3 regions of the Thermosinus thermophiluss DSM 23256 genome follow, and region 3 is predicted to be linked to each of the others. Evidence: riboswitches for the same ligand, from Rfam matches in the RefSeq annotation. Region 3 holds a riboswitch; each other region holds the start of a gene.
The links. Region 3 has a riboswitch for cyclic di-AMP ahead of BLQ99_RS05505 (Na-translocating system protein MpsC family protein). Riboswitches for the same ligand answer to the same signal wherever they lie in the genome.

Region 1 (10,073 bases), on a different contig from region 3:
GAGACGACCGGTTAGCACAATCTCCGCCGGTGAAAGGCGATATAGGTGGTCGCAAAGAGTATTGATCCGGTAAGGACCGGCAAAATCTGCCCAATAACATTCGCCGGTTGAAATATCCGCTCCTGCCAGGATTAGGAGATCGTCTTTTTCATGGATAACAACCAGATAATTATTGCTCTTATCCGGAAGTAGCACATCTGACAATACTGTTCCGGGAGTAATAATTTTAATTACTTCCCGGCGCACAATCCCCTTAGCTTGCTTAGGATCTTCTACCTGTTCGCAGATTGCTACTTTATAGCCTTTATTAATGAGGCGGGCTATGTAAGTATCGGCCGCATGGAAAGGAACGCCGCACATGGGAATCCGCTTACCGGACCCTCCGTCGCGTCCCGTTAGGGTAATTTCTAGTTCGCGTGATGCAATTTCGGCGTCTTCAAAAAACATTTCATAAAAGTCGCCCAGTCGGAAAAATAAAATTTTATCGGTATGGTGCCGTTTTATCTCCCGGTACTGCTCGATCATTGGGGTATAGGTCTCTGCCATGGTATTCTCCTTTTTCCCACCCAAAGTTAATCAGCCACTTCACCTTTCAACAACCAAGTCTGCGCTTTAAGAACTTTTATTGGGAGAAGCTGCCCTATTTGCTCATTTCCCCTATTCCAAAGTACAATTTTGTTAGTTCGCGTCCGTCCCATCATCTTATCCGGATCATTTTTACTGGGACCCTCAACAAGTACCTCTACTGTTTGGCCAATAAGAGTTTCATTAATAGCTAAACTAATTTCATTTTGGACGGCCATTAGTTGTTGCAGGCGTTGCTTTTTTACCATCAACGGCACTTGATCAGGCATAGTTGCTGCTGGCGTGCCAGAGCGAGGAGAATACAAAAAAGTATAAGCCGCATCAAAGCGAATTGACCGGACAAAATCAAGCGTTTGCATAAATAGTTCATCCGTTTCCCCAGGAAATCCCACGATAATATCCGTAGTAATACTGGCGTGCGGTATTTCTCTACGAACCTTTTCCACAAGTTTCCGATAATATTCTGTTGTATATCCGCGGTTCATCCGCTGCAAAATGATATCACTGCCTGACTGGATTGGCAGATGAAAATGTTCGCAAATCCTCTGGCCATGCTTAATGACATCAATCACCTTGTCGTTCATGTCGCGCGGGTGCGAAGTCATATACCGAATTCGGGCAATTGTCTCCACTTTGTCCACGGCTGCCAGTAAATCGGCAAAATCAATGTTTTCTTTCCCATCCTTGCCATAGGAGTTTACATTTTGGCCTAGCAGCGTAATCTCTTTAAATCCCTCTGTCCCTAATTGCCTGATCTCGGCAAGGATGTCGGCAAGCGGGCGGCTTCGCTCCCGTCCGCGCACATATGGTACGATGCAATATGTACAAAAGTTGTTACACCCGTACATAATGGGTACCCAAGCCGAAACCAGACTTTTGCGTACCGTTGGCACATCGGGTGCTAGCCGCTCTGCCTGATCCCATATCGCCAGTACCCGATCCTTGGACTGGGAAATCTCTTTTAGCAGGTCTGCGAGTTGGTGGACATTATGAGTCCCCATAACCAAATCAACGTGAGGCGCCTTAGTAAAAATTTTGTCGCGATCTTTCTGTGACAAGCACCCTGTTACGCCTATGATCAGATTGGGATTTGCCGCTTTGAGTCTTTTTAATTCGCCAATTTTTCCATATATTTTTTTTTCCGCGCTCTCGCGGACACAGCAGGTATTAATTAAAATAAGGTCTGCCTGTTCAATTTCATCGGCACTGCTGTAACCAAGACCGCGCAATTGGCCGGCCAGCCGCTCCGAATCATTTTCATTCATTTGACAACCGTAAGTAATAATGTGATATTTTTTTGACCGCCCATAATTGAGGTCGGTATCTCTATTTAAAGTATCCATATCATCACTCCCTAACCACATCCTTCTGATTATTATATCCCAATTTTTTCTGGTAAACAATGCGATATAAAGCTCTCTCCCGTCATAAAAAACACCCGGGATCCCCCGGGTGTTTTTTAGTCTAAGATATAAACTTTAACTTTTTGGATGCCGAAATTATACGCTTCGGCAACCGTCCACATAGCAATATCAATACGGTTGCCCTTGATCGCGCCGCCTGTATCCTCGGCTACGGCATACATGCCATGACCGTCAGGAAACTCGATATAAACACGCGTGCCAAGTGGAATAACTTTCGGGTCAACGGCAATAATGCCTGGCCGAACCTGGGTACCGATATGAGTAAGATTTCCCCATTTGCCGTTATCATGGGGACCTGGAGCATAAGCGGTCGCAACAATATCCAGGATCTGTTTATAACGCACCGGAGCATCGCGGAATACTTTGGGCGCCTTTTTTTGAATAATAGTTAACAGATCTTGATCGGCAATGCCATCGCTCTCGAGATTATTTGCTTTTTCAAACATCTTGACCGCATTTTGCGTTTTGGGACCAAAAATACCGTCTACAGTTCCGGCATTAAAGCCTAGTCCATTTAATTTAATCTGTAATTCACGGACGTCGTCGCCTATGGCACCAACTTGCAGCACTCGTTCCCCGAGGGCTGCAGCACTTACCGGCGCAAGGCCGATAAGACCGAAAATAATAGCAGCAACCATTGATGCTATCACTGTGCGTATTTTTTTCATTATCAATCACTCCCTTTCTCTGCCTACGAAGTTAGCTGCCGGGTTCGGGATAAGGGAAACCCCTACCGCATACGCGGATTCACCCCATTAATGGTTCCTCCGTGTTCCTTTGAGGGAACTTCGGCATGTCAGTATAATACATCATTTCAGTTAAAGAGACAAAAGAGAAAAATGCCCCAAAACGGCGCTATATATCATTTGCCTAAAAAAAATCTTCACTATTCGCCGCTATTCTTATATATCAATATATATACCAATTAGTTGCAAAAAGTAATACAAATCAAATAGAGCATTTTTAATTAAGTGGATGGAGCGCTTATCAGGTGGACACACTAAAAATGGGTGATGGTGTGCTAAAAGAATGGTACAAAACCCAAAAAACTCAAAACCGATCAAAGCCGGAGGTTAATAATACCCATTTGAACTTGGCCGATCCAGCCAAAAAATATGATGCAATTGTCGTAGGAGCCGGTCCGGCAGGGGCAACAGCTGCCTATTTTATGGCCAAAGAAGGTCTTGACGTGCTTTTGCTGGAGCGTGGACCTTATCCGGGCGCCAAAAATTGCGGTGGCGCGTCAATTATCGCCGAGCACGTCCATAAACTCTTCCCCAATTTCTGGGAAGAGTGTCAGTATGAACGTATTGTCACTGACCAATCGTACTGGTGGATGACTGAAGATTCGATATTAACAGCCAGATTTCGCAGCACAAAACTTGCTGCCGCTCCCTATAATCGATTTACAATAAAACGTGTCAATTTTTACAGATGGTTGGCTGCAAAAGCAATTAACGCCGGAGCTACATTGCTGCTGGGCCATCATGTGTCTGAGGTACTGTTTGACGGCTCGCAGGCCATCGGGGTGCACGTATCTCCGCCACAAAACAACGATTTTATTGCCGATATAATTATTCTTGCGGACGGTGCCAATTCTATGTTGGCTGAACGGGCGAAACTGGTCCCCCGGATTTCACCCCAAAATTTTTCCCTTTACGTAAAAGAAACTATTGCCTTACCCGCGAAAGTTATTGAAGAACGGTTCAACTTGCTTCCGGGCCATGGTACCATCATCGGACTTATCGGTTACCCTACTGCCGGGTTTAACGGTACTGGTTCGATTCATACTTTCAAAGACAGTTTTAATATTAACGTTGGTATTTCTTTAGCTGACTTAGCTAAGGCTGCCTTAAGCCCTAATGATCTATTGGAACGAATAAAAAAGCATCCGTATATGCAGCCATTGCTGGATGGCGGTATTACTGTTGAATATGGCGCTGCCCTTATTCCCGAAGGCGGATATTACGCAATACCTGAATTAGTACATCCGGGACTGATGATTATTGGCGATGCCGCTTCATTAGTAAATGGCGTTCATGGTTTTAATTTGGCCATGTGGTCTGGTTTTTTTGCCGCCAGGGCTGCTTATGCCGCAAAAGCCAGTCGTAGTTTTTCCGTTAAGAAACTATCACTGTACCGGACCTTACTTGATGAAAGTTTTGTTATGCAGGATTTCAAAGCCAATGCCGGAGCAGCTAAGTTAATGCAGGATATACCATATTTGTTCGATCTATATACCCGTATGGCCAATGAAACCGCATATCATATTACCAAGGTATACACTATGCCGAAGCGCGAAAAGCGGAAATTTATATTTCAAAAAGTTACCAGTATGCAGCCAATTTTAAAAACAATAAGAGATGTCTGGGAAGTGTTGAAGGTGATACGGTGATGTCCAGCTTAGCTGAGTTAGATGCAAAAGTAAAATTGCTGCTTTTTAAGACCGATGAACAATGGCAGCATATTGTCATCAACGACCAGGAAGTCTGTCGTAATTGCACAGACAAACAGTGTTTAACTATATGTCCCTCCGGTGTATTTAGATGGAATTATCAGCATACTGATCCCATCATAGTGTTATACAAGCAATGTATCGAATGCGGTTCCTGCCGGCTAATATGTCCGGCCAATAATATTAATTTTTCCTATCCTAATGGTGGTTATGGAGTGTTATATAAAGAAGGATAATAAGCAAATATATTTTCTCATAATAAAACAGCCCATTTCGTTATATACGAAATGGGCTGCTATTTTTACATGTCGGAGCGCAGTTTACCAGCTTTACCAAGATGTTCTTTAGGCATTTCACGGATAATAATCGTCACTGCTTCTGGCGGGCAATTGGCAGTTTCAACAATGACCTCTGTCACTTTTTTTACCAATTCCCGCTTTTGCTCGAGAGTCCGGCCTTCCAACATATCAATTTGCACGACTGGCATGTTAATCACCTCCCCTTGCGCTGGTTATTGTATTCGGCGAAGGTGATTCTATCCCTGCAAAACAATCCATTTTATTATTTTATTTAGTTATCTGAAATAATTAGAGAGTGTCTGCATAGCAGCCTAATTTATACAACCGATTTTCTGAATAAAAGGCGAAAGACAATCGCGTTACCGGTTTTCATGATTTTGCTTTTTCTTACGTCTGTGCCACCATAAGGCGGCATAGACGGCAATAACCAAGACAATTATAAAAATCAGCCGTGTCATGTTTTCCTTAGCAAAAACGAGGTCATGGCCCAGTAATACCTTAATAACCACTGGCGGTAATTTCCCCAAAAAAGTGGCCCAAAAAAAATCGTAAAACGAAATCCGGCTAATGGCGGCTACAGCAGTAATGATACCGGACGGAGCCAACGGCAAAAGCCGCGCTATCAGCAAGGCCTTAAACCCGTTAGCCGCGCTGTAGTCGTCTACCTGTTTGAGGTATGGACTTTTCGCAATCCACCCTTCAACGGCGTGGCGAAAAAAATAGCGGGCAAATACAAACATAAATAGGGCGCCAATCAATTCTCCCATCCATGAGAGGAGCGTTCCCCAGAAAAGCCCATAGACAATGCCGGCGGCTCCGGATAAAATCATGAACGGAAAAACGATTGTGAAGGTCATTATAACGAATAATGCCAGCGTGACTAAGATACCCCATGCTCCGAAAGAGCGGAGATACTCTGCTAGGGCGGCAATGTCGCCTCTTTCGATTATGCTGTAAGCATGCTGAAAAAATTCCGGCTGCCACCAGTACAGTAAACCGCAGACAATAAAAATAAAAAGCCATCCCCAAATTTTTCCCATCGTAATCTTTCCTTTGCCAATCTTTTCTCTATCTTTGCAGTTCACAATTAAATATACTAAAATATTGAACAGATGGCAATAAAGGGGTAAAGAATGTGAGTCGACGCTATAAAGGAACCAGCTGTTTTGCCAATACAGCCCGGAAATATGAACAGGATAGCAATGATATTGATATTAAGTTAAAAGTTTGTGATATCAATTTATTCATTCGGTTGCTTGAAGGATATGAAAATATTGTCATGATTATCCCGCTCGAACCCAAACAAGGCTTGGTTAAGCTGCGCCCCAGCCCCGATACCTGTGCTGACGTATGGGAAATTCTCAAGACGTTGCCGATTGAATTTGAAATTATGGGATAAAAAAGAGCACTGCGGTGCAGTGCCTTGTCAATGCCATTGCCGGATTTCGTCACGGAAAATACCGCATGATCCACCAAGCCAATGTATACAGTCACTACAGCGACGAACATAGTTATCTGGGGAAACATTTAGCAGCGAATAACCGTAACCCATTGCATTTATGACATGCTCAAACTCCTGACATTCTTCAGCTATCGCCCGTAACTGTTTTTCCGCAAAATCGTCTTGCATGCCCCGCCACCTCTTGCCAGTTTTTCTTTAGTGTGCGCCAAGATGCGCGAAAATAATAAAAAAATTTCATTAAACGGTGTATAGAAACGATGATACGGGGCATAATTAGAATGTAAATTTTCTCCTCTCCCATAATTGGCGGCCAGCAGCCGCCCTTTTTTTCTAATTGTTAAATATCATATTGAACGCTTCGCCAAAACGAAGCTTAAGAACATCCTGAAGTTTAGCGAATATTTCCGGATGCATTACAGTCTGCTGAGCAGCTTGCCTTGCTTCCAGCAAGATTTCAATGTCACGGACAATATCAGCAAGTTTTAAATCCGGCATGCCGTGCTGCCGCGTGCCAAAAAACTGGCCCGGTCCCCGTAGCAATAGATCCTTTTCCGCTAAAACGAAGCCGTCTTGAGTCGTGGTCATTACCGCTAGCCGCTCTCTACTTTCCTCGCTTTTGCTATCAGAAATTAAAATACAATAAGATTGGTGTTCGCCTCTCCCGATGCGCCCCCTCAATTGGTGCAACTGGGCCAAACCGAAGCGGTCGGCGCCCTCTATGACCATAACGGTCGCGTTCGGTACGTTTACACCTACTTCAATAACCGTCGTGGCTATAAGGACTTGAACTTCGCCCGAATAAAATGCGCTCATCACGGCTTCTTTTTCCTGAGACTTCATTTTGCCGTGAACCAAGCCGCAGGTCAAGCCTTTGAAGTATGTGCTGGCTAATTGCTCATACATTTGTACCGCCGCCTGAGCTTCCAGTTTGTCCGATTCCTCGATAAGAGGACAAACGACATAAGCCTGCCGTCCGGCAGACACTTCCCGGACGACAAAATTATAAACCCGGTCGCGCATTTCTCCGGTAACACTGTAAGTTTTGATTGGTTTACGTCCAGGCGGTAGCATGCGAATTACCGATACATCCAAATCCCCATAGACGGTAAGTGCCATCGTGCGGGGAATCGGCGTCGCCGTCATTACCAGGACATCAGGCAGTTTCCCTTTTGCTTGAAGTGAAGCCCGCTGCCGTACACCAAACCGATGTTGTTCGTCAGTAACTACCAAGCCGAGGTGTTTAAAATGCACGTCATCCTGGATCAAAGCGTGCGTGCCAATTACAATATCGACAAGTCCCTCGCGCAGATGGGCAAGTATTTGATCCCTCTCCCGTTTTGTCAGGCTACCTGTTAATAACGCCAATCTTATTCCCAGGTTGGCCAATAAACGGGACAAGGTATGAAAATGCTGTTCAGCCAAAATTTCGGTGGGAGCCATCAGCGCCCCCTGATATCCGTTTTCTACCGTCTTAACCAATGCCAGAGCGGCAATAACTGTTTTCCCTGATCCGACGTCGCCCTGAAGCAACCGCTGCATAGGTCGCGTATCTTCCATGTCGGCTTTAATTTCTTGTAGTGCCTGCTCTTGATCAGTTGTTAATGCAAACGGTAAGCGCGCCAAAACTTCTTTGCTCAGTTTTCCGTCGGGAGCGTGTTTAATGCCCTGAAGTTCGCGCTTATTACGGTTTTTTAAGTATAAAAGCCCGTACTGCAAAAAAAACAACTCTTCAAAAACTAAGCGGCGCCGAGCTTGGAGCAAAGCATCCTTGTCCGGCGGAAAGTGGATGTTTTCTAGAGCTTGATCCCTCGCAACCAAATTATATTGCCTAATTATATTGTCGGGAAGAATCTCAGGGATAGGGCGACAGTCTGCCAAGGCTTGCCGTACTAATTGACGCAGCAAGCGTTGATTAATATTCTCTGTGGCCGGATACACGGGAACAATGCGGCCAACATTCAATAGTTCTTCCGCTTCATCTACGATTTCCACCTCGGGATTAACGATCTGGATAATATTAAAACGCCGTTCCGCTTTGCCATAGACAATAAGCTCCATGCCCGGTCTATACCGATTTTTAAGATAAGACTGGTTAAACCAGACCAATTGCGCTACCGCCGAATCGTCCCGAACGGTCACTTTCGTCAATGTAAGCCCTCGGCGCGGCTTTTTTTCTTCTAACGCAACTACGGTTGCCCGAAAAGTCTGAACTTCGTTATCTTCAAGCAGTTTTATCGGTTTAAAATAGCTTCGGTCTTCATAGCGACGGGGATAGTGCGTGAGTAAGTCTTCTATGGAAAAAATGCCTAATTTTGTTAAATAAGCGGCTCTTGTCGGCCCTACTCCTTTCAGATATTTAATATTTGTCGACAACCTTTCCGGCAACGGTATCCCCCTTTGGTACTATTTTTCCGACTCGAGAGCGTTTAGTTCCTTCAACAACGTTTCCAAATCAACGTCGTGCATCTTGGCCCCTTTTTCGATTGTTTCCGTAGCCGATCCCATACAGCCAATACATCCCATACCGTGGCGAATAAAAACCTCGCGGGCCTGCGGCAGCAGCCGCAAAACGGTCATTATCGGCATCTCTTTAGTAATCAAAGGGTGCGCCCTCCCCTCTCTTTTTTGTTCTACTTTCAATATATGTTGGCGAAATCCTCCCTGCGCTGCAATATTATTCTTCCAACCCTTGCATACCCTAAGTTTCCTGTGATAGAATAATTGTGTTTAGTTTGAAGGATTGGTTGTCTTCTTTAAAAGGAGGTGGAATAGATGGCAAATATATGTGAAATCTGTGGCAAAGGTGAACGTAGCGGCTTCAACGTCAGCCATTCCAATTTGAAAACCAAGCGCACCTGGAAACCCAATATTCAGCGCGTAAAAGCAGTCGTGAATGGTGAAATTAAGCGGATTAATACTTGCACCCGTTGCTTACGGTCCGGAAAAGTACAACGGGCAATCTAATTTAGTCAGTATTTAAGGGGCGACATTAGGTCGCCCCTTGTTTTATGCGTTGTAAAATATTTTCTAGCTCTTGCCGGTTAAAATGATATTTTTCACTGCAAAAGTGACAAACCAGCTCGGCTCGTCCTTCTCCGATCATATCCGTCAACTCTTGCTCGCCTAGGCTGATAAGAAGCCGGTCCACTCGCTCGCGCGAACAAGGACAATGAAAGGTAACTTTTTTCGGCTCATATAGATTTATTGAAAATCCTGCAAAAACTTTTTCCAGTATATCGGCGGCGCCATATCCTGAGCTTATCAAGTGAGATACCGGCTTTAACGACGCTAGATTTCGCTCCAATTTATCAATAACTTCGTCTGCCGCACCCGGCAGAGCTTGAACTAAAAATCCGCCAGCCGCCTGCACGGTATAGTCAGTCCCGACCAATACCCCCAAAGCGACGCTTGATGGCGTCTGCTCCGAAGTTAAAAGATAATTAGTAACATCTTCCGCAATTTCGCCGCTCACTAACGGGGAGCTTCCGGTAAAAGGCTGTTTCAATCCGGTAAACCGTGTAACGAAAATATTGCCAGCGCCTACAGCTCTACCGACGTCAAGCTTACCCTCCCGCAGCGGCAAATCGATCTGTGGCTTCTTAACATAGCCACGAACTGTACCTCGAGCGCTGGCATCGGCAACAATTTCCCCTAGTGGGCCGTCTCCGGCAATGCGAATGGTAATACTTTCCTCTGCTTTTAAATTCGTCGCCAACAGCAGCGCAGCCGTCATCGTTCGCCCTAGCGCCGCAGCGGCTACGGGATAACAATTATGTCGCCGGCGCGCCTCGTCCGTTAAGTTGGTCGTAACAGCCGCAAAGGCGCGCAACCCCGGCGCAGTCGCCCTA
Region 2 (10,073 bases), on a different contig from region 3:
AGGAGCGAGTACGCGAACTGCTGACAGTTCTTGTCCGGGAGAACGGTATCGAAACGGCCGATATCGGGGCGGTAATTTTCAGTTCGACGCCCGATTTAAATAGCATGTATCCTGCTGCAGGGGCCCGGGTTTTGGGTTGGACGGAAGTGCCGCTATTCGGCACCCAGGAAATTGATAATCCTACAGGTTTGGCTAGGTGCATCCGCGTTCTCATATTATGGAATACCGACCTTCCCCAGGAGAAGATCAAGCATGTATACCTACACGGCGCGGCGGTATTGCGGCAAGATATCAACAGGTAATAAATTTGCCGAGAAAAAAGGCCGTTTTTTATTGCCTGTAAATTTTAACAATATTATATAGTGAATCCCGCTCAACAGGTATGCGTCCGGCTTGACGGATGACATTGACCAGTTGTTCGATGCTTAGTGACCGTTCAGACTTGCCGCCGGCCGCATGCGTGATTTTTTCCTCACTTACCGTACCATCAAGATCATTGGCGCCAAAGGCCAGCGCCAGCTGGGCAACCGGCAGTGTAAGCATAACCCAATAAGCTTTGATGTGTTTAAAGTTATCGAGCATGAGCCGGGCAAGCGCCACCATTTTCAAATCTTCCCAGGCCGGAACCCTCACGACCTGGTTTTCCAGTTCCGTATTTTTCGGGTGGAAGGCCAGGCCGATAAACGTTTGGAAACCACCGGTCTCATCCTGCAGGTCGCGAAGCGCCAAAAGGTGGTCAATACGTTCCTCCGGTGTTTCGATATGACCATAGAGCATGCTGGCATTTGTCCGGATACCGAGACGGTGGGCCGTACGGATGATAGCGAGCCAGTCTTCACCGCTGGCTTTATTGGGGCAGAGAAGGTTCCGCACCCGGGGACTAAAGATTTCCGCTCCTCCTCCCGGCATAGACCCAAGGCCGGCCGCCTTCAGGGTTTTCAGCACTTCTTCCACCGATTTGCCGGATATCTTGGCAAAATGGTGAATTTCGACAGCGGTAAAGGCCTTAAGATGCAGACGGGGGACGGCTTCTTTAACGGTGGCAATAATATCAACATAATATTCAAAAGGCCATTCGGGGTGTAACCCGCTTACGATGTGAAGTTCGCGCAAATCAGGGTCCTCAGCGGCTTGGCGGGCGATACGGAGGACATGTTCTTTGGTCATGCTGTAGGCCTGCGGACTGGAGGCGTCGCAGCCGAAAGCGCAAAATTTACAGCGGGCAGTGCAAACGTTTGTCAGGTTAACATGCCGGTTAACATTAAAATATACATAGTCGCCGCTGACCCGTTGTCGAACCTTGTTGGCAAGGTAGCCTAGCCAGGCCAAATCATGTGAGTGGAGGAGAGCGAGTCCTTCGTCGCGGGACAACCGAATTCCTTCTGCAATTTTTCTTTCTATTTGGCGACGAAATGCGTCGGAAAGCATGGCGACACTCCTTTCGCCTAGCAATTCGCTGATGAAGCGTCGATTTCCTGTAGATATAGCAAAAAATGATAACCTGGAATTTTTTTCAAGAAAAACCATTTAGAAGGATTATGCACAATAATAGCGAATAATTCAGGTGAGCTATATAAAGCCTAATCCAGCTCAGGAGCGGGGGAACCATTTTTGGGGTGAAACTCTTTAGGAGTGGGGGGCCTTCAACCCTAACCCGTCAGCTAACCTCGTCGGCTTAGAGAGGAGAATTGTATTGCGGAAAATGTTTCGGACGATGGTGCTTTTTTTGCTGCTGTTTATGACAGCAACCTTCGCCCACGCCTCAGGAGTCTACGAAGAGGGGGACCAAGGCCCGGAAGTAGCCGCTATTCAGGCCCGGCTTAAAGAGCTTGGCTATAGGCTGGTGGTTGACGGTGACTTCGGGCAAGCGACCAAAAATGCGGTAATAGCCTTCCAAAAAGACCGGGGTCTGGAAGCGGATGGCATTGTCGGGGCCCAGACCTACCGCGCTCTTATGGGACGGGAGATACCGGTTAGCCGCGATAATAGCGTTGTTCGGCGGGTCATCCAGACAGCCATGCGTTATATCGGTGTCCCTTATGTTTTTGGCGGTGTGACTCCTGACGGGTTCGACTGTTCGGGCTTTACCCGGTTTGTATATGCCCGGGCGGGCGTATACTTGCCGCGAACGGCTGACGCGCAGTTTGAAGTGGGCCAATTTGTGTCTTATTCAAGACTACAGCCTGGCGACATGGTTTTCTTTTCCACTTATGCTCCTGGTCCTTCGCACAGCGGTATTTACTTGGGAGATGGCAGATTTATCAGCGCTACGTCCAGCCGTGGTGTGACCATCGATCACATGGACAGCAGTTACTGGGGACCGCGCTATGTAGGAGCGCGTCGGGTGTTATAAGATTTGGAGGCCAGGCGCCTCCTTTTATTTTCCTCTATTTGCACAAAATTTGCTGTATGACCAGAAATGTTTGCATAGCCTGTACTTGATGGTAGCAGAATAAAGAAAAGACTGGGCAAATTTTTTTTATGCTGTTAGTAAGAAAGTTCCTATTTAGGATGTATCGTATATATTTTTGGCTAGAAGCGGAGTGAATTACCATGTTAAATGACCTGGTCCAGCAGCTTAAGGAAAAGGGGTATCGCATTACACCCCAGCGGCGGGCAATTTTAGAGCGGATACTCCAAACGGCGGAGAACTTGACAGCGGCGGAAATATGGCGTGAAGTCCGTCAGCGTTATCCAGACGTAGGTCTCGATACAGTTTACCGTAACCTGAATATTTTGGTCGAAATGGGACTGTTGATTCCTATTGTCGGGCTGGGTAAGAACGGAACCCGGTATGAGGTAGCTCCTTCATCCCGGCACCATCACCATATTACTTGTATAAAGTGCGGTGAAGCGGCTTGCCTCGATTTTTGTCCGATTGATCCTGAATTTTTAATTATGCTCCGCCACCAGGGGTATGAACTTGTTCGGCACAATATCGAGCTGTTCGGCCTTTGCGCGCAGTGCCGGCAGGGTTAGGAGGGCAAGAAATGTGCATGGTGCAGCTTGATGGCGTATGTTTTGCCTACGATGATTATCCTGTGCTTAACAATATATCTTTAGCGGTAGCCAGCGGTGATTTTCTCGTCGTTGTCGGCCCCAACGGGGCTGGTAAAAGTACGCTGCTTAAAATAATGGCGGGAATCGCGATGCCACAGGGCGGCGAAGTTCGCATCGACGGACGGCCGGTAAGGGAAGCGCAAAGGCAGGGACTAATTGGTTATGTACCGCAGACCTACGGCAAGAACTCGGCCGGTTTTCCGGCGACAGTGGAGGAAGTGGTGGCATTGGGCTTGGTGACAGGCAGCGTTACCAGGCGCAGCAAGCAGTTAGCCACCCATATTGTTGAACATATGTTGGAACTTGTTGATATGACTGGTTTGCGCTCAAGGCGTATCGGTGAACTCAGCGGCGGGCAGCTGCAGCGAGTGATGGTGGCGCGCGCTTTGGCCGGCAACCCCAGGCTCCTTTTGTTAGACGAGCCGACTAGTGGCATTGATGCTGATGCCAGCGCCAAAATATACGAGCTGCTGGGAACGCTGAATCGCAACCTGGGGATTACGGTTGTCATGGTTTCCCATGATATTGAAAAAGCCACCTGCTGGGCTTCGCGGGTGGCCTGCATCAATCGGGGATTATGCTTTTTTGGCAGTGGCCGTGAGTTTCGCGATAGCCACATGACAGTGCGCCACTTTTGGTATGAAACCGGGAGGGGAAAAGATGGAATTTCTCCAATATGACTTTATGCAGCGGGCCCTGGCCGCGGGCCTCATTACCGCCATTGTCTGCCCACTGATTGGTATGTTTGTTGTTATCCGCCGGCAGTCACTTATCGGCGATGGGCTGGGTCATATCGCTTTTGCCGGTGTGACAGGTGGCTATCTCCTAGGGGTTAACCCTTTTGTTGCCGCAGCACTGCTCACTGTTGCCGGCGCCGTGGGCATTGAGATTGTCAGGCGGTGGCACAGTCAGTTCGCTGATATGGTTTTGGCCATCTTTTTTTACGCTGGCATTGCCATGGCCATCATTTTCAGTACTATGACGCGTATGAGCGGTGCCGGGCTGCTTAGTTTTCTTTTTGGCAGTATCATGACCGTTACGACAATAGATCTTATGCTTATAGCCTTTTGCGGCGCCGTCGTCGTAGCGGTAATTTACCGATATTTTGACAAGTTGATGCTGTTGGTACTGGACGAAGAGGTAGCGATTGTGTCCGGCATCAATACCGGCGCGATTAATATGCTGTTCAGTGTGTTGACCGCACTGGTCGTTGTCATCGGCATGACGGTCGTGGGGATTTTACTGGTTAGTGCTCTCATGATTGTTCCCGTTGCTGCGGCGCTTCTTCTTCGCCGCGGTTTCAAAGTCACCTTGGCCTGGGCGCTAATTTTTTCCATTCTGTCCGTCACCGGCGGCCTTATTTTGGCTTTCTATCTGGATATTGCGCCGGGAGGCACTATTGTTATAACGACTATCGGGCTTTATTTGCTAGTTTTGTTTTGGCGAAGAGATTTATTATTTTTGGGTAGTTTAGCCGCGTTCAGGCACCAGAGCGGTGATTAAACGAGCGAATTGACGGATAAACGGCAGTACTGCCAGTGAAGAAAGAATATTGAAAAGAGTATGGACCATAGCTACCTGTGCGCCGAAATCAGCCGTAATCCAGGAGGCAACGCCTGTCAGCAGCCCTGTTAGGGGTAAAAAGATCAGAACGCCTGCGACATTCAGTACGATATGGGCGGCAGCTACCCGCTTTGCCGCAAGCGGGGCAGCACTGCCGACGATCACGGAAGAAAGGCAGGAGCCGATATTATTGCCGTAAACGACATAGGCGGCTGTTGTTAAGTCGATGATGCCATCGGCGGCGAGTACCATAAGCGCTCCGGTGGCGGCGCTGCTAGACTGGAAGAGAAAAGTGAGGATAATACCGCCCAGAATACCGTATAAAGGGTTGGATTGCCCTCTGGTAAGATAATCTATGATTGTTTCTATTTGTGGAAGCTGGCCAAGCAAATCAGAGATAAGGCCGAGACCGAGGAACATGCTGGCCAGTCCGGCAATAGCAAGGCTGACATAGCGCAGTTTTTGGCAAAAAACTGCCATGACAAGCGACAGAACCAGCAAGAAAAGAAAGTAGCTGTCCGGTAGCGAGAGGGTTAGGAGCTGTACGGTTGAACAAGTCCCGATATTGGCGCCCAGGATAATGCCTATGCCCTGATAAAAAGTGAGGTATTCGGCGCTGACCAGGCCGATAGTAATGAGGGAAACAGCGGTGCTGCTCTGCATAAGCGCTGCCGCAGCCGTTCCGACCAACAGACCCCGCCAGGCCGTTACCGTCATGGATTGGAGAAGGCGCTGAAAACGTCGCCACAGCAGGCGCTTTAAGCCAAAGCGCATTAGAAAGATGCCACCGACCAGCATCCCGACACCGGCGAGCATCACGATAAGTATATACATATGTTGCACCCTCCTTTGCAATATAATCTATGAGGTATGGCAGCAGCCAATGCTAGTAAACCTTTTGAGATAATGGTATAATTTTGCATATAAGCGGTAATGATTACCATATAGTTTAGAACAGGAGGGGCCGTTATGCAGTATTCCCGTGCGAAAACTTGGCAGATTTTACGAGAACACGTTACCGGTGAAGCGCTGTTAAAACATTGCGTAGCTGTGGAAATTGCCATGCGCGCTTATGCGCAAAAATTTGGCGGAGATCCCGATTATTGGGGGGCGGTTGGACTACTACACGATATTGATTTCGAGAAATTTCCCCATGACCATCCCAACCATGCCAGAGAAATTCTTGCCGCTTACGGCTATGACGATGAATTTATTACTAACGTTGAGTCCCATGCGCGAGACTGGGAGAAAGAGCGCACCCTTTTGCAAAAAACGCTGCTGGCGGTGGATGAACTGACCGGCTTTATTATTGCCTGCGCTCTTGTCCGTCCGGATAAAAGTTTAGATAATCTAGAAGTAAAGTCGGTTATGAAGAAAATGAAGGATAAAGCCTTCGCCCGCGCCGTCAATCGTGAGACAATAGTGAACAGTGCCGAGGCAATGGGCGTGGATCTTAAAGACCATATCGATTTTGTCACGAAAGCACTGGCGGCAGCAACTCGACAGCCTGAATATCAGGAACTTCCGTTAGTCAGCTAACCGGTCTCAGAAATGAAAAACCTCTTCGCCGTATGGCGAAGAGGTTTTTTGCAGGTTTTGCGGCTTTGGCAGCGAATACTTCCATATGGGAGGTTGATGGCATGGCGATACATTATCTCGATATGTTAGGTGAAATTTGCCCCCATCCGCTACATATGGCCCAAGCCAAGATGGATAAATTGAAAAGTGGCGATGTGCTGGTCATCGAATCGGATTTTAGCCGCTCAGTTCGCAACTTGTTGGCCTGGGCGGATAAACAAGGCTACAAATTTGATGTGGAGGAAGTCGAAAAGGGGATTTGGCAGGTTAAAATCACCAAGTGTTAGCAAACTTCCAGTTCGCCTGGTAAAGTTATAAATCTGATGAAGCGTTTGGCAATACCGGACAAGTCGGCGTCACGGTATACTAAGTTGTATTCGACGCTTTGCGCAATGTTTTCTATCGGTAAGGCCAGCAGAGTTCCATGGCGCAGTTCCTTCTGCACCGTCAGACGAAGACATATGGAAACGCCATGGCCTTTTTCCACAGCCGACTTAATGGCATTGGAATTGCTGATTGTGATACGTGGTTTCAGATTGACAAATTTTAAGTTAAGCGGTTCGAGAGCTTGGTCGAGAATATAGTGCAGCTCCGATCCCTCTTCCGGTAGGATGAGGCGGCTTTTAGTAAGCTCTTCAATGGTGACGCTCGTTTTACCCGCCCATTGTTCGTTGTTGGGAACAATCGCTACCAATTCATCTGTAAAAACGGATTTTTTGGTAATTCCTTTGTAGTTTGCTACCGGACACTCGATAATGGCTAAATCAATTGTTTTGTCGTAAATTTTGGCAATCATTTCTTGGAGACTGCCAATTTCAAGATTAATTTGCAGTTCGGGATATTTGTCCTTAAAAGTCCAAATGCCGCAGGCCAATGCGTGACTGCCCACGGTAGCGGTAGCACCGATGATAAGCCGCTGGTTTTTTTCGTCAGCAATACTGGAGAGTTTACGTTCCAGGTCTTCATGCAGTTCGAGAATTTGTTTGGCGTATTCAAAAAGGGTGGCTCCGGCCTCGGTCAGAATAACGCCGTGTGGTGTTCGCTCAAAAAGTTTTATGCCGTAATACTCCTCCATGGAGTGGATTTGGGCGCTGATTGCGGGCTGAGAGATGTGCAGGAGTTTGGCTGCTTTCGAAAAACTTTTTACCCGGGCTACCTGGCAGAATAGATCAAACTGCCCAAGTTGCATTGTTATGACCTCCTACGGATTTGTCCTGTGCTAATTATAACATGGGTTTGTATAAATATTTCACATAAAATTGCGATAAATTATAAATAATATAAGTTTAGGTATAAGTAAAAGTTATATGTAATGGCAGGGACAAGCGTGGGTACCCTGCTGTTTTTTTGCCATAAATCTTTCCCAGCACGCATAGAGTTTACAAAGACAGTTTTAAGAGGAGAGGGACGATGGGAAAGAACAAGGCGACAAAGCTGACGGCACACTTTGAGGATACGAATGCCCGCCAGGTGATTGGGGCTCATCTGATGACGTTGCTTGGCCGGCAGGAAGGTATTAATGCACGTCATCTAATCGTCTTATGTATTGGTTCCGATCGGTATACAGGGGATGCCCTCGGGCCGCTAGTAGGATCGTATTTGAAAGAGCACACCGACTATACCGTATATGGCTGTCTTGACCATCCCGTGCATGCCGGCAATCTGGTAGAAACAATTAACATTATCAATAACCGGTATCACCATCCGCTCATTATTGCCGTAGACGCCTGCTTAGGCAAGGCCAGTGAAATCGGCAATATCGAAGTTTGGGAAGGCGGCTTAGAAGCAGGTATTGCTGTCGGCAATCGGCTCCCATGTGTGGGTAATATTTCTATCATTGGCGTTGTCAATGCCGGCGGTAAAATTGGTTATTTGGATTTACAAAGCACGCCTCTATCCATTGTCATGAAGTTAAGTAAAATTATTGCCACGGCACTGGAAGACGCCCTGAAAATGATGGCAATGCCAACGGCATCGGTTTCGGGTTAGAATTAATCGTGAAAAATTTTATCCCACATCATGTATAAGATGACCAATATGGCGGCAAAAAGTACACCTATGTCGCCAATAAACTGTCCCATAAAAATCACCGTCCTGCTGCGATTATAAAGCATTAATCCATAGTGGCGCAAGTATCTCGGCTTCTGCCAGGAAAAACCATTGAAAACAAGTGCTGTTGACAGGCACAGAACCGGCCGATCACCCATACAATGAACCGACGAATTGTCAGCGGGGGTGATGGCTTGGTATCTTTCTTTGCTGTTTTGGCAGCTTCGGTTTTAAAGGGAATCGCGCTCCTTGTCTCCTATATTACTAACAATACATTTCCGTTGCCGCTCTCGGAAAAAGAAGAGCAGGTTTACCTAGAAAGACTGAAGGCAGGAGACGAAAAAGCCAAGAATGTTTTGATTGAACGAAATCTTAGACTGGTGGCACACATCGTTAAAAAATTTGACAATACCGGCGAAGATGTCGATGACCTTATTTCTATCGGCACAATTGGACTGATTAAGGCAATCAATACTTTTGACCAAGCCAAGAAAATCAGGCTGGCTACATATGCAGCCCGCTGCATCGAGAACGAGATTTTGATGCACTTAAGAAGCACGCGGCGAATACGTTCGGAAGTTAGCTTATACGATCCGATCGGGGTCGACAAAGAAGGTAATGAGATAACTCTTATTGATGTTCTTGGCACCGCGCCGGATGTTGTGGCCGAAGCAGTGGAAAATCAGTGCGAGACTGAGCGCCTTAACAAGGAAATTCACCGCCTGAGCAAACGAGAAAAGTGGGTATTGGAGATGCGTTTCGGCATGCCGGATGGCAGCCGCAAGACGCAGCGTGATATTGCCAAGCTTTTAGGTATTTCCCGTTCCTATGTTTCGAGAATCGAAAAAAGGGCAATCAGCAAATTATCTAAGAATCTTTACGTTGAAGAGAACAAATAACGGGCGATTGTTGGGCTTTTCCGCCCGGAATGCAGATTTTTGTTTTAAATCCGACGGGCATACCAAATCATACTATTTACACTCCCCAGAAATGGGGAGTATTTTTGTGTGCATCTGTCTTGTAGGGGTGTGCCTCGATTTGTAACGTCGATGCGCTTGTTACAAGCGGCGGTTGCAAAATGCATTAAAACCGTTGTCTCAGAAGCGGCCTTTAGCCGGATGATGAATCTTATGAATCAAAGCTATATGTTGACTGACGACTATGCTACGCAATATGTGGATGTACTCAATTGTAGGTTTCTGGCTATGAATAAAGAGAAACGCTTGAAAAATATATCTGTGATGGCAAAGCGATTAGCGGAGCAAGGGGATGAATATAAGGCGATTAAAAGTGAGGTTTTAAGAGCGGCGAAAGAATATAACTGTCCGGTTGATGAAATAGAACTTCAGGAAGTGGAATATCCTGATGATATCGATTGGTGACATAGAGTCCATAGCCGGAGGATTTAGCCCGGCTGGATAGAATTTGCTATATTACCAGGATCAACCACAAGAGAGGGGACATAATTATGAAGGTATTAGGGTTAGTGGCTTCTGCCCGCAAACTTGGCAATTCAGAGATATTGGTCAAAGAAATGCTGGCTGCACTGCCTGATACTGTGGAAAAGGCCATGATTAGGTTGCCGGATCTTAACATCGGTCAGTGCCAGGCCTGCTACGCATGTCTGGGGGCGGATAAATCCTGCATTATTGGAGATGATTTGCAATTTTTACTAGACAATATCCGAACGGCCGACGCGATCATCATTGGAGCGCCGTGTTATTTTCTCGGCACGCATACCAGCTTAAAGGTGATTGGTGACAGGTTGATTTCGGTTCTCCAGAATGGGGATGAATTTGCGGGTAAAAAATGCATAGTGGTAG
Region 3 (10,073 bases):
CGCCAGTACGAAGCCACCAACTTCCGGGGACTCTTCCGGTTCCTTCGCTTTCTTGACCGGCTGCGCGACCGCGGCGCGGATATGGCGGTGGCGCGAGCGTTAGGCGAGGGCGAAGACGTGGTCCGGGTCATGAGCATCCACAAGAGCAAGGGTCTTGAGTTCCCCGTAGTCGTGCTGGCTGACCTGGGCAAGCAGCTAAACCTGAGCGATACGAAGGAACTGGTGTTGTGCCACAAAGAACTGGGGTTAGGGCCCAAAGTTATCCGCCCCGACCTCAGGGACAGCTACCCGACGCTGGCCCGCTGGGGGATTGAGCACAAGCTGACGCTTGAGGCCAAGGCGGAGGAACTGCGCGTTCTGTATGTGGCCCTGACGCGGGCGCGGGAAAAACTGATTCTGGTGGGATCGGTGAAAAAATTAGCCGACCGGTGCAGTGACTGGTGCGCCGTGGTGGGACGGCAGGCCCAGGCGCTGCCGGATGCGCTTATTACCGACGCCAAGAGCTATCTCGACTGGTTGGGGCCGGCCATCGTCCGCCATCCGGACGGCGCCCCCTTGCGTGAGCTGGCCGGTTGTGACTTGGTGCCGACCGCAAAACTGGCCGCCCTTGCTTCGGCTTGGCAGGTCACTATCCATGCGGCCGACGGCATAAGTGCGGTCGCGCCGGGCCAAACGGCCGATAATCCGCTGGTTGCGCGGCTTAAAGAATTAAAACCGCTGCCGGGCGGCGACAGCGCCTGGGTGGCGGCGCGGCTGGACTGGCGTTATCCCCATGCCGCGGCCGTGGGCCAGCCGGCGAAACTCACGGTCAGCGAAATCAAGCGCCGGTTCGCGCTGGCTGACCAGGAAGGCAAGCAGTGGTATCCGCCACGGCTGGCGGCGCGGCCGCGCTTTATTCAGGCGGCGGGTAAACTGACCGCGGCCGAAGTGGGTACGGCCATGCATGCCGTCATGCAGCACCTCGACCTGGCCGGCGACATTAGCGACTCCGGCGTGTGCCGGCAGCTCGAACGTTTGGTTGCGGCGGAAATTCTTTTGCCCGAGCAGGCCGCCGCGGTGGATGCCGCAGCCATTGCCGCCTTCTTCGCCAGCCCGCTGGGGCAGCGCTTGCTAAACGCGGCGTGGCGCAGGCGCGAACTGGCCTTTTGCCAGGTGCTGCCGGCGGCGAACGTGGAGCCGGCCTTGGCCGGAACGGACGAAACGGTCTTTATCCAGGGCGTCGTCGACTGCCTTTTTGCCGAGCCTGACGGTCTGGTCCTAATTGACTACAAGACCGACCAGGTAAAGGACGGAACCGAACTGATCAAGCGGTACGACGTGCAACTTAAACTCTATGCCGCCGCGATGGAGGCGATTTTCCGGCAGCCGGTTAAAGAAATATACCTGTATGTCTTCAGCACGGGACAGACCGTGCCGGTTGGGCGCTAGCTGCTGAGTGACGCTGGCGGCGAAAAACAATCCAGTTTGGCCAGACAAGGCCAGACTGGATTGTTTTGTTTGGATACGCTTCTAGACAATTTACATAAACAATAGTATTATTAGTTATATGGCTATAAAAAATATTTATATCTCTTTAAGGAGGATGGTTAATTGGAACGTCCATGGGCTAAGGATTTGGCTAAATTAAATAAAACGGAGTTAATTAAGCTCAAAAAAGACGGGCTTGCGATTTTAGATGATATTGAGCGCTTGGCCGCGGCCGGTTTTGCCGCTCTCGGGGCAGAGGACATCGAACTTTTGAAATGGGCCGGCCTTTATGGGCAAAAGCCGCGGACCGACGGCTATTTCATGCTGCGCGTTAAAGTGCCGGGCGGTATCATGAATGGCGAGCAGGTGCGGACTTTGGCCGCGATTGCCCGCGCCTACGGGCGGAACGAGCTGCATTTGACCACGCGCCAGGCGGTACAGTTTTATTGGATCAGACTGGAATACTTGCCTGATATCTTTGCCCGCCTGGCCGCGGCCGGTTTGAGTTCGGTCGAGTCTGCCGGCGACTGTCCGCGCGCGGTGACCGGCAATCCGCTAGCCGGCATCGATCCGGACGAAGTGATTGACACCAAGCCGTTGGTCGAAGCAGTAACGCGGTTCTTCCAGGGAAACCCGGAGTTTTCCAACCTGCCCCGCAAATTCAAAATTTCGATTTCCAGCAGTGGCCTTAACCCTGGTCATGCTGAAATTAATGATGTGGCCTTTACTCCGGCCGTCAAAGAAATTGACGGTGAGCAAGTTATCGGCTTTCACGTCATGGTGGGCGGCGGCTTAGCGGCTAAACCGCATATGGCCGTCAAGCTGGACATTTTTGTCCGCCCGGAAGAAGTAGTGAAAGTAGCGGCGGCGGTAGCGACCATTTTCCGGGATTTTGGTTATCGTGAGCATCGTTTCCACGCCCGCCTGAAGTATCTGGTCGCCGACTGGGGTGAGGCCCGGTTTCGGTCTGAACTGCTGAAACTTACCGGTCCGTTGCCAACCAGGGGGCAAGACCTGACGCGGGGGTGGAACGGGGGCTATTATTACGGTGTCCATCCGCAAAAACAAGCCGGTCTGCATTATGTCGGCCTGGCCATCCCCGGTGGGCTGCTCACGGCGGCTGATCTGGAGGGGTTGGCCGAGCTGGCGGTACGGTACGGTGACGGATCGCTGCGGACTACTAATACCCAGAACCTGATCTTGGCCAATGTCGCCGCCGATAAAGTAACTGCTTTGCTGGATGAGGCGCTGGTAAAACGCTTTACGCCCTTTCCCCAGCCGTTTGCCGGCCATACCGTTGCCTGCACCGGCAATACTTTTTGCACTATGGCGATTGTGGAAACAAAACGGCGGCTAAATTCCATTGCGGAATATCTTGATAAGCATGTCGAACTTGATACGCCTGTCCGCCTGCATATGTCAGGTTGCCCTAACGCGTGCGGCCATCATCAGATTGCCGATATTGGCCTCCAGGGTTCACTGCTTAATGTTGACGGCAAAGCCATTGAAGCGTTTGAACTCTGGCTTGGTGGCGCCTTAGGGCCGGGCGCGGCTTTTGCGACGAAACTGGAAGGGCGTATTCCCGCCGACGATGCGGCGAAGGCCATTGAACGGCTGCTAAAGTTTTTCCAGGCAAACAAGGGCGAAGGCGAAACATTTGCCGCCTTCGTCAGACGGGTCGGGGTGCCGGCCTTCCAGACCAAGCTGGACGAGTTTTTAGGAGTATCCGGCCACGGGGAGCAGCCGGTCAAAAAGGCGGTTAACGGGTAAAATAACTGTAATAAAGCGCTCACGAACTTGATAAACAAAAGGGCTCTGGGGCTGATGCCCCAGGGCCCTTTTGTCATTCACTAAACTATCTGTTGAGCCGGTTGGTCTTTACTCAACCGGTGGATTTGTTTACAGGCCTGCCCGAACGGGGGTAAATTCAGGAATAATGCCGCGCCACCGTGATGCATTGGCGCCGATTGCTGCATAAAGTAGAATGGAGGCTTTAATGGCTTCGCAATGTATTAATTGAAGGAGGGATACCGTGGAATATAAGGCTAAAGACTATTCATACCTTATCGGGATGGAAGGGTTTAGCCCCGAACTCCTCAGGATGCATTTCACGCTGTACCAGGGGTATGTGACCAATACCAATAAACTGCTGGAAATCTTAGACCAAATGCTGCGCGCCGGCAATTTGAATACGCCGGAGTACAATGAACTCAAGCGGCACTTGGGTTGGGAGTTTGACGGCATGCGGCTCCACGAGTACTATTTTGAAAATCTGGGCGGCAATGGCCGCCTCAGCCGGCGCAGCCGGGTTGCCGCGGCAATGGCGCAGAACTTCGGCAGTGTGCAGGCCTGGGAAAAAGACTTCCGGGCGACCGGCGCCATCCGCGGCATTGGCTGGGCTATCCTGTATCAGGACGTGACGAACGGCCGGCTGATAAACTTTTGGATCAATGAACACGATAAAGGGCACCCGGCAGGATGCAATCCGCTGCTGGTGATGGACGTGTGGGAGCACGCCTATATGCCGGATTACGGCCTCGACCGCGCCGCCTATATCAATGCCTTTTTCGGCAATATCGACTGGCGGGTGGTGGAGGAGCGGCTACTATAAAAAATGCCGCCTGCTTGTGCAGGCGGCATTTTGCCGGTGAGGAGGCGGCCTTAGCTTTAGCTAATATCAATTACTTTACCTGGGTTCAGGATAAGGTTGGGATCAAGGGCTTGCTTGATGGCTTTCATCATTTTGAGTTCGACGGGATTGGCGAATTTCTCCAGCAGCTTAACCCGCTTGTAGCCGATGCCGTGTTCGCCGGACAGTTTGCCGCCCAGGTTGTAAACCAGGGTATATAGTTCTTCCTGGACAAGCGGCAAGATGCGATCCCAGTCGTCGTCACTCATTTTATCTTTGAGAATATTAACATGGATGTTGCCGTCGGCGGCATGGCCGGCGCAATGCATGGTCACGCCGTGTTTGCGGCCAATGGCAGCGATTTGCTCGACGGCTTTGGGAATTTCACTCATGGGGACGACGATGTCTTCCATAGAAAAGACCAGGCTGCGGGCGCGGTCGGCTTCGGCGAAGGCCTTGCGCGCTTTCCAGATTTTCGCCGGATCAGCGACCAGTACGGCCATGGCGCCGTTTTCGGTACACAGTTCGTCAATGGTGGCCGCTTGTTCTTCAAGTTGTTCTTCGTTTTCGCCTTCGAGCTTGATGATAATATAGTAGCCGTTGTCACTGTGGGGCTGTTTTTCCCGCAAAAATTCCTCGCAGCATTTGATGGTTTCATTATCCATAAATTCCACGCAGGTAGGCGTGATGCCGGCGGCCATGATTTTTGGCACGACCCCGATTGCGGTAGCGAGGTCAGGGAATACGGCCAGCAGGTCAATCTGTTCCTTGGGAAGCGGCATCAGCTTCAGATATATCTTGGTGATGACGCCCAGGGTGCCTTCTGAGCCAATAATCAGGTTGACGAGGCTATAGCCGGTGGAATCTTTCATGCATTTACCGCCCAGGGTGACAATTTCCCCTTCCGGAGTGACAATCTCCAGGCCGTATATTTGACGGCGGGTGGTACCGTATTTGACCGCCTTATTGCCGCCCGCATTGGTGGCGACATTGCCGCCGATGAAGGAACTGTCGCCGCTGCAGGGATCGCCGGCATAGAGATACCCGGCGGCGTTGGCCGCTTTTTGCACCGCCTCGGTGGTTACGCCCGGCTCGACGACCATAAACATATTAACGGTATCAATTTCCAAAATTTTATTCATCCGCTCCAAGGACAGGACGATGCCGCCTTTAAATGGCACGGCGGCACTGGCCAGGCCGGTGCCTGCGCCCCGCGGGACAACGGGTATGCGCTCGCGGTTGGCAAGTTTGATGATTTCGGCGATTTCCGCCGCATTGGCCGGCAGGACCACTGCTTCCGGCATTTTCACATATTTGGGGTCGGTTACCTCGTCGTGGGAATAGGGCTCCATCTTCTCGGGGCTGGTCCAGACATACTTCTCCCCGACGATTTTTTTCAGCTCAGCAATTACAGTCTCGCTTACCGGATTGTAAGCGACCATGCTTTTTCCCTCCCTCACACGGGTATAATCAATTAATTATACCAATTGCTAAATTCAGTATAATCTTGCAGGGAAAATTTGTCTATAAGAATTTTTTATGAAGTGCGTAAAAATGAGTGATATAAACAAATGGTTTTGGCTGCTGGTTGCGATTTTATTTTTGTAGGTGATAAGGAATAGTAGCGACAATTACGTTTTCTTTTAAGATAAGCAGCGTCCGCAAAATCCAGCCGGTTTGGTTATGGAGCAGTCTGTGCCACCATTTTTTTGTTTCGAATTCCGGGATCAGGACGGTTATAAAATCAGACGGCGCCTTGGTTCTTTCAAGCTGTTCAATATAATCCAGCAACGGCTTAATTACCAACCGGTAAGGAGAGTAAATAGTAACCAGGCGGATATCGGGATTCCATTTCTCCCATTTTTCTTTAAATTTACGGCCTGCTTCGTCATCGGTAGCAATGTGCACTGCCAGGATATCGGGACTAAGCGCTTTGGCGTACTGAAGTGATTGGGCTACCACGCGGGTAATACTGGCTACTGGTACGATGATCAAGTTCTTAGCTTGGGTGGGGGTGCTGCAAGCTGGCAGGGTTGGTATATTCAGGCGGCAGCTGGAGCTGTTCTGACATATCGTTGTAGTGGTGGCGGATTTTTTTAAAAATATAAATCATTGTCGGAATGAAAATAAGCACCAGCCAGGCGCCATAAAAGAATTTGGTAATAGCGATGACCAAGACAACGGTACCAGTGACGATGGCTCCTACCCCATTTAAAATTGCTCGCCTGGTCCAGCCTTTGCTTTTCTCGCGGCGCCAGTAAACAACCATACCGACTTGAGCAATGGTAAACGAAAGAAAGACGCCAATGGCATACAAAGAAATTAGATGTTCGGTGTTGCCGTGGAAAATAGTGATTAGCAGGCCGGCTATGACGCTGAGAAGAATTATTCCGGTGGAGAAGCTGAGCCGTTCGCCTCTGACGCCAAGATAACGGGGCATATAGCCATCCTTTGCTAAAATGGACAATAGGGGCGGCAGGCCGTTATAAGCCGTATTGGCCGCTAAATATAGCACTAACATGGTGGTAAATTGAACATAGTAATACGCCCAATTGCGGCCGAAGGTTAACTCAGCCACCTGCGAGAGCGCCGTAACATCAGGCGTCGGAATGATATGGTAATGCATAATCAAAAAGGAAATACCAGCAAACATGACCGCAAGGATTGCGACATCCAATAAGTTGTTATTGTTGCATTGCGGATTTCCGGTTTTTTGAACATCGGCACGCCGTTGGAAATAGCTTCCACACCAGTCATAGAACTGCAACCGGAGGCAAAGGCACGCAGGATCAGAAAGGCAACTGTCCAGTCCCATTGCTTAGCGGTAGATGCGGGCGGAATAAGCGGCGCCGGCTGCGTAAACGCCTGATAAACACCTGCCGCAATAAGCCCTAACATTCCCAGGATAAAAGCATACGTAGGAAAGACAAAAACATTGGATGATTCGCGCACGCCGCGCAGATTGATTAACATCAATATGCCAAATAACACGGCTAAATCAATTGTCACCGCATGGGGGGCTAACTGCGGGAAAGCAGATACGATCGCTTCCGTACCTGAGGAAATGCTCACTGCTACAGTAAGCGAATAATCGGCAAATAGGGCCGCTGCTGCCGTCAGGGCCGGCAATTCACCAAGGTTGTGGATGGCTACGGAGTAAGAACCGCCACCGCCGGGGTTAGCTTTGGCCACCTGTACATATGAAACAGTTACAATAGCCAGTAATACGAGGATAGCAAGGGCGACCGGCCCTATATAGCCATACGCTAATACCCCAGGGATAGCAAGAGTAAGCATAATCTGTTCCGGGCCATAACCAACCGATGACAGGGCATCAGATGAAAAAATTGCCAGTGCCTTCCATTTTGGCAGCTTTTCGTGACTAAGCTCTCGATTATGCAGCGGTCTGCCAATTAGCAAACGCCTGATTTCACGCATCATAAAACTATCAGCCTCCATTATACTCTTTATGGTTAACGTACAGGCTTATCCTAAAAAATAAGGCCAATAGTTATTCCAGCTTTTGTAGGCCACCGCTGTGGCGGACAACAATAAGAAGTACATCGTATTTCGCGATTAGCCAAAGTATATCCTCATTTGTCCATATTTAATGTTCCCTCGCTCGGAATCAAATAATGGCGATTTAGCAAGTGTAAAAAAAGCAAACCGGTGCGTAAGCAACCAGACCTTGCGGCCAAATGAGCCGCCCGGCTGTTACTCGCGTACCGGCCTACAAATCGCCTAAGCTGTGCTGCTTCTGCGTTTTGTCCGCCAGCTATGCGTCCACTTTAGCTTTTTCTTCGTCGCGGAGCCGTTTTTCCAAATTTGTATCAAGAATATATATTTCCACCCGCTCGCCCGTTTTAGTGCTAATGTCACTGTGGCTGCTGACCACACGGCACCCGGTGAGGCGGGCCACCAGGTTTTCCGCTTCTTCGTTAAATGTCTCGCGCAGGATCTGCCGCATTTGTTTAACTACTTGCCGGCCTTTTTCGGTTTTGACAAGATGTGTTTCCTCGATAGTCAGAACGCCTTTTAGGCGGATTAAGACCATATCATCAATAATATAAGTCTTGGCTTCCGTAGGTCCGCGGCCAATGAGGCTGCGCTGAAACTTAATAAAGGCATCATTAATTTCGGCTTCCAACAGAGTTTTTTTTATAGCCATAACAACCGTTTCCTCCGTAACATAAAAAGAAAAGACCGCACGGTCTTTCGACCTCTTTGCTTTAGCCTACGAAGTTAGCTGTCGGGTTAGGATGGCAAGAGAGGTAAACATCCTTTCTGCCTGTGGCAGAATTCACCCCAAAAAGGTGGGTCCTCCGCTTCCATATGGAATTCGGCTTTGCTTTGTTTTACAGAGTCAATTATAGCTTATCTGTTACAGAAAGAAAGTTTCATTTTAGCAGGAAAAACTGGCTTTTTATAGCCTGGGCTGGCTAATAATACAACGGGATGGTTATGGCGCTGCATTAAAACAGTTTGCGCAAAATTTGAAGCGGCGGCAAAAACCAGGTGTGAAAACATTGTCTCCATTTCCCGAAATAATGAGGTATAAAAGCTAGTAGAACAGTCTAGCCAGTGCTTTACGCTATACTCGGTTGCCATAAAAGAGTGTTGACAGCGGGCGGGGCGGCGTGGCATAATAAACACAAATCAATATTGGTACCTTTAAATCAGTCCTGTGAGGCTGGCAAGGTAGGCGGCGTAATCAAGATTGCAGCTTTATGGCACTTTTATATGCCAAAAAGGGCTTCCTGTCAGTGGGACTGGCGGGAAGCCCTTTTCGCTTGCCTCGGTACCAAAAACGAGGAGGAGAAGGTATGGAAACCCACGTCAAGGTTATCGGGCAGGAACCACGTCTCTTGCCCCAAAGCTTAACCCAGGCCGGCGCGTCGGTCGGCGCCGCGGACGGCGGCAGCCGCTACCGCTGGCAAGTGCTAATTGCTTCCGTGCTGGGGTATGCCATGGACGGGCTGGATATGCTCATCTTGTCCTTTGTCATGACAGCGATCATCGGTGCTTTCGGCCTGACCCTCGCCGAGGGCGGGTTGGTGGCCACGGTAACCTTGATCGGTGCTGTGCTTGGCGGCTATGGCTTTGGCATTTTGGCCGACTATATCGGGCGCGTGCGCGTCTTTTCCCTCACCATTCTGGTTTTCTCGGTTTTCACCGGCCTAACGGCCTTTGCCGACAGCTTCCTGGAACTCAACATTTACCGCTTCCTGGCCGGTTTGGGCCTGGGCGGCGAGTTTGGCATCGGCATGACGCTTGTCACTGAGACGTGGCCGAAAGAAAAGCGGGCGCGGGCGACCGGGGCAGTGGCTGTCGGCTGGCAGCTCGGCGTGGTGGCCGCCGCTTTGGTCAGCGCCTATGTACTACCGGCCTTTGGTTGGCGGGCCGTTTTCCTGATCGGCGCGCTGCCGGCCCTGTTCGCCGCCTGGGCGCGCTACGGTCTGGCTGAACCGCCTATCTGGCTGGCAACGCAGGCGAGAAAAAAGGCGCTTCGGGAAAAAATTGCCGCCAAGCTGCCCTTAACCGCCGAAGAACAGGCGTTTTACAACAAGACCACCCAGTTCCCCTTGCTGCACCTGTTCGCCGACCGGCGTACGGCAACGACTACGCTGGCCCTTACGGTGATGACCAGTGTGCAGAACACGGGCTACTATGGCATTATGGTCTGGCTGCCCACTGTCTTGATGAAACAGCATGGGTTGACGCTGAACAAAACGAGCATGTGGATGGTGGCCACCGTTTTGGGGATGATTTTGGGGATTGCCGTCTTTGGCTATATTGCCGATAAAATCGGCCGCCGTCCCGCCTATATGGCCTTCCAGTTGGCTTCCGCGGCCGCGGTGTGGGTGTATGCTAACCTGTCTGACCCGCTGCACCTTTTAGTCGGCGGCGCGATCCTCGGCTTCTTCTGCAATGGCATGATGGCCGGCTACGGCGCGCTGCTGTCGGAAAACTATACTAC

Region 1: another riboswitch for cyclic di-AMP. It lies ahead of BLQ99_RS15275 (3D domain-containing protein); the one in region 3 lies ahead of BLQ99_RS05505 (Na-translocating system protein MpsC family protein).
Region 2: another riboswitch for cyclic di-AMP. It lies ahead of BLQ99_RS02050 (C40 family peptidase); the one in region 3 lies ahead of BLQ99_RS05505 (Na-translocating system protein MpsC family protein).

What each region holds. Positions count from the first base shown of each region.
Region 1 is NZ_FNBU01000009.1:96,959-107,031, reverse strand. It holds gene BLQ99_RS07260 (MutS N-terminal domain-containing protein) at 1-546, opposite strand, end outside; gene miaB (tRNA (N6-isopentenyl adenosine(37)-C2)-methylthiotransferase MiaB) at 573-1,928, opposite strand; gene BLQ99_RS15275 (3D domain-containing protein) at 2,045-2,677, opposite strand; cyclic di-AMP (ydaO/yuaA leader) riboswitch at 2,682-2,813, opposite strand; gene BLQ99_RS07245 (FAD-dependent oxidoreductase) at 3,016-4,404, shown strand; gene BLQ99_RS07240 (ferredoxin family protein) at 4,404-4,700, shown strand; gene BLQ99_RS07235 (4-oxalocrotonate tautomerase) at 4,766-4,951, opposite strand; gene BLQ99_RS07230 (TVP38/TMEM64 family protein) at 5,123-5,803, opposite strand; gene BLQ99_RS07225 (DUF4911 domain-containing protein) at 5,899-6,162, shown strand; gene BLQ99_RS07220 (hypothetical protein) at 6,190-6,393, opposite strand; gene recG (ATP-dependent DNA helicase RecG) at 6,556-8,610, opposite strand; gene BLQ99_RS07210 (DUF1858 domain-containing protein) at 8,629-8,826, opposite strand; gene rpmB (50S ribosomal protein L28) at 8,998-9,189, shown strand; gene hslO (Hsp33 family molecular chaperone HslO) at 9,215-10,073, opposite strand, start outside.
Region 2 is NZ_FNBU01000002.1:139,505-149,577, reverse strand. It holds gene aroH (chorismate mutase) at 1-302, shown strand, start outside; gene mqnE (aminofutalosine synthase MqnE) at 331-1,428, opposite strand; cyclic di-AMP (ydaO/yuaA leader) riboswitch at 1,568-1,691, shown strand; gene BLQ99_RS02050 (C40 family peptidase) at 1,694-2,353, shown strand; gene BLQ99_RS02045 (Fur family transcriptional regulator) at 2,554-2,979, shown strand; gene BLQ99_RS02040 (metal ABC transporter ATP-binding protein) at 2,991-3,740, shown strand; gene BLQ99_RS02035 (metal ABC transporter permease) at 3,721-4,563, shown strand; gene BLQ99_RS02030 (Na/Pi cotransporter family protein) at 4,531-5,457, opposite strand; gene BLQ99_RS02025 (HD domain-containing protein) at 5,593-6,162, shown strand; gene BLQ99_RS02020 (sulfurtransferase TusA family protein) at 6,264-6,488, shown strand; gene BLQ99_RS02015 (LysR family transcriptional regulator) at 6,485-7,390, opposite strand; gene yyaC (spore protease YyaC) at 7,612-8,190, shown strand; gene sigK (RNA polymerase sporulation sigma factor SigK) at 8,445-9,149, shown strand; gene BLQ99_RS02000 (DUF6904 family protein) at 9,258-9,632, shown strand; gene BLQ99_RS01995 (flavodoxin family protein) at 9,719-10,073, shown strand, end outside.
Region 3 is NZ_FNBU01000006.1:117,625-127,697, forward strand. It holds gene addA (helicase-exonuclease AddAB subunit AddA) at 1-1,428, shown strand, start outside; gene BLQ99_RS05485 (nitrite/sulfite reductase) at 1,591-3,237, shown strand; gene BLQ99_RS05490 (superoxide dismutase) at 3,500-4,078, shown strand; gene BLQ99_RS05495 (FAD-binding oxidoreductase) at 4,135-5,538, opposite strand; partial or broken gene BLQ99_RS15420 (APC family permease) at 5,693-7,537, opposite strand; gene BLQ99_RS05505 (Na-translocating system protein MpsC family protein) at 7,872-8,264, opposite strand; cyclic di-AMP (ydaO/yuaA leader) riboswitch at 8,312-8,451, opposite strand; gene BLQ99_RS05510 (MFS transporter) at 8,920-10,073, shown strand, end outside.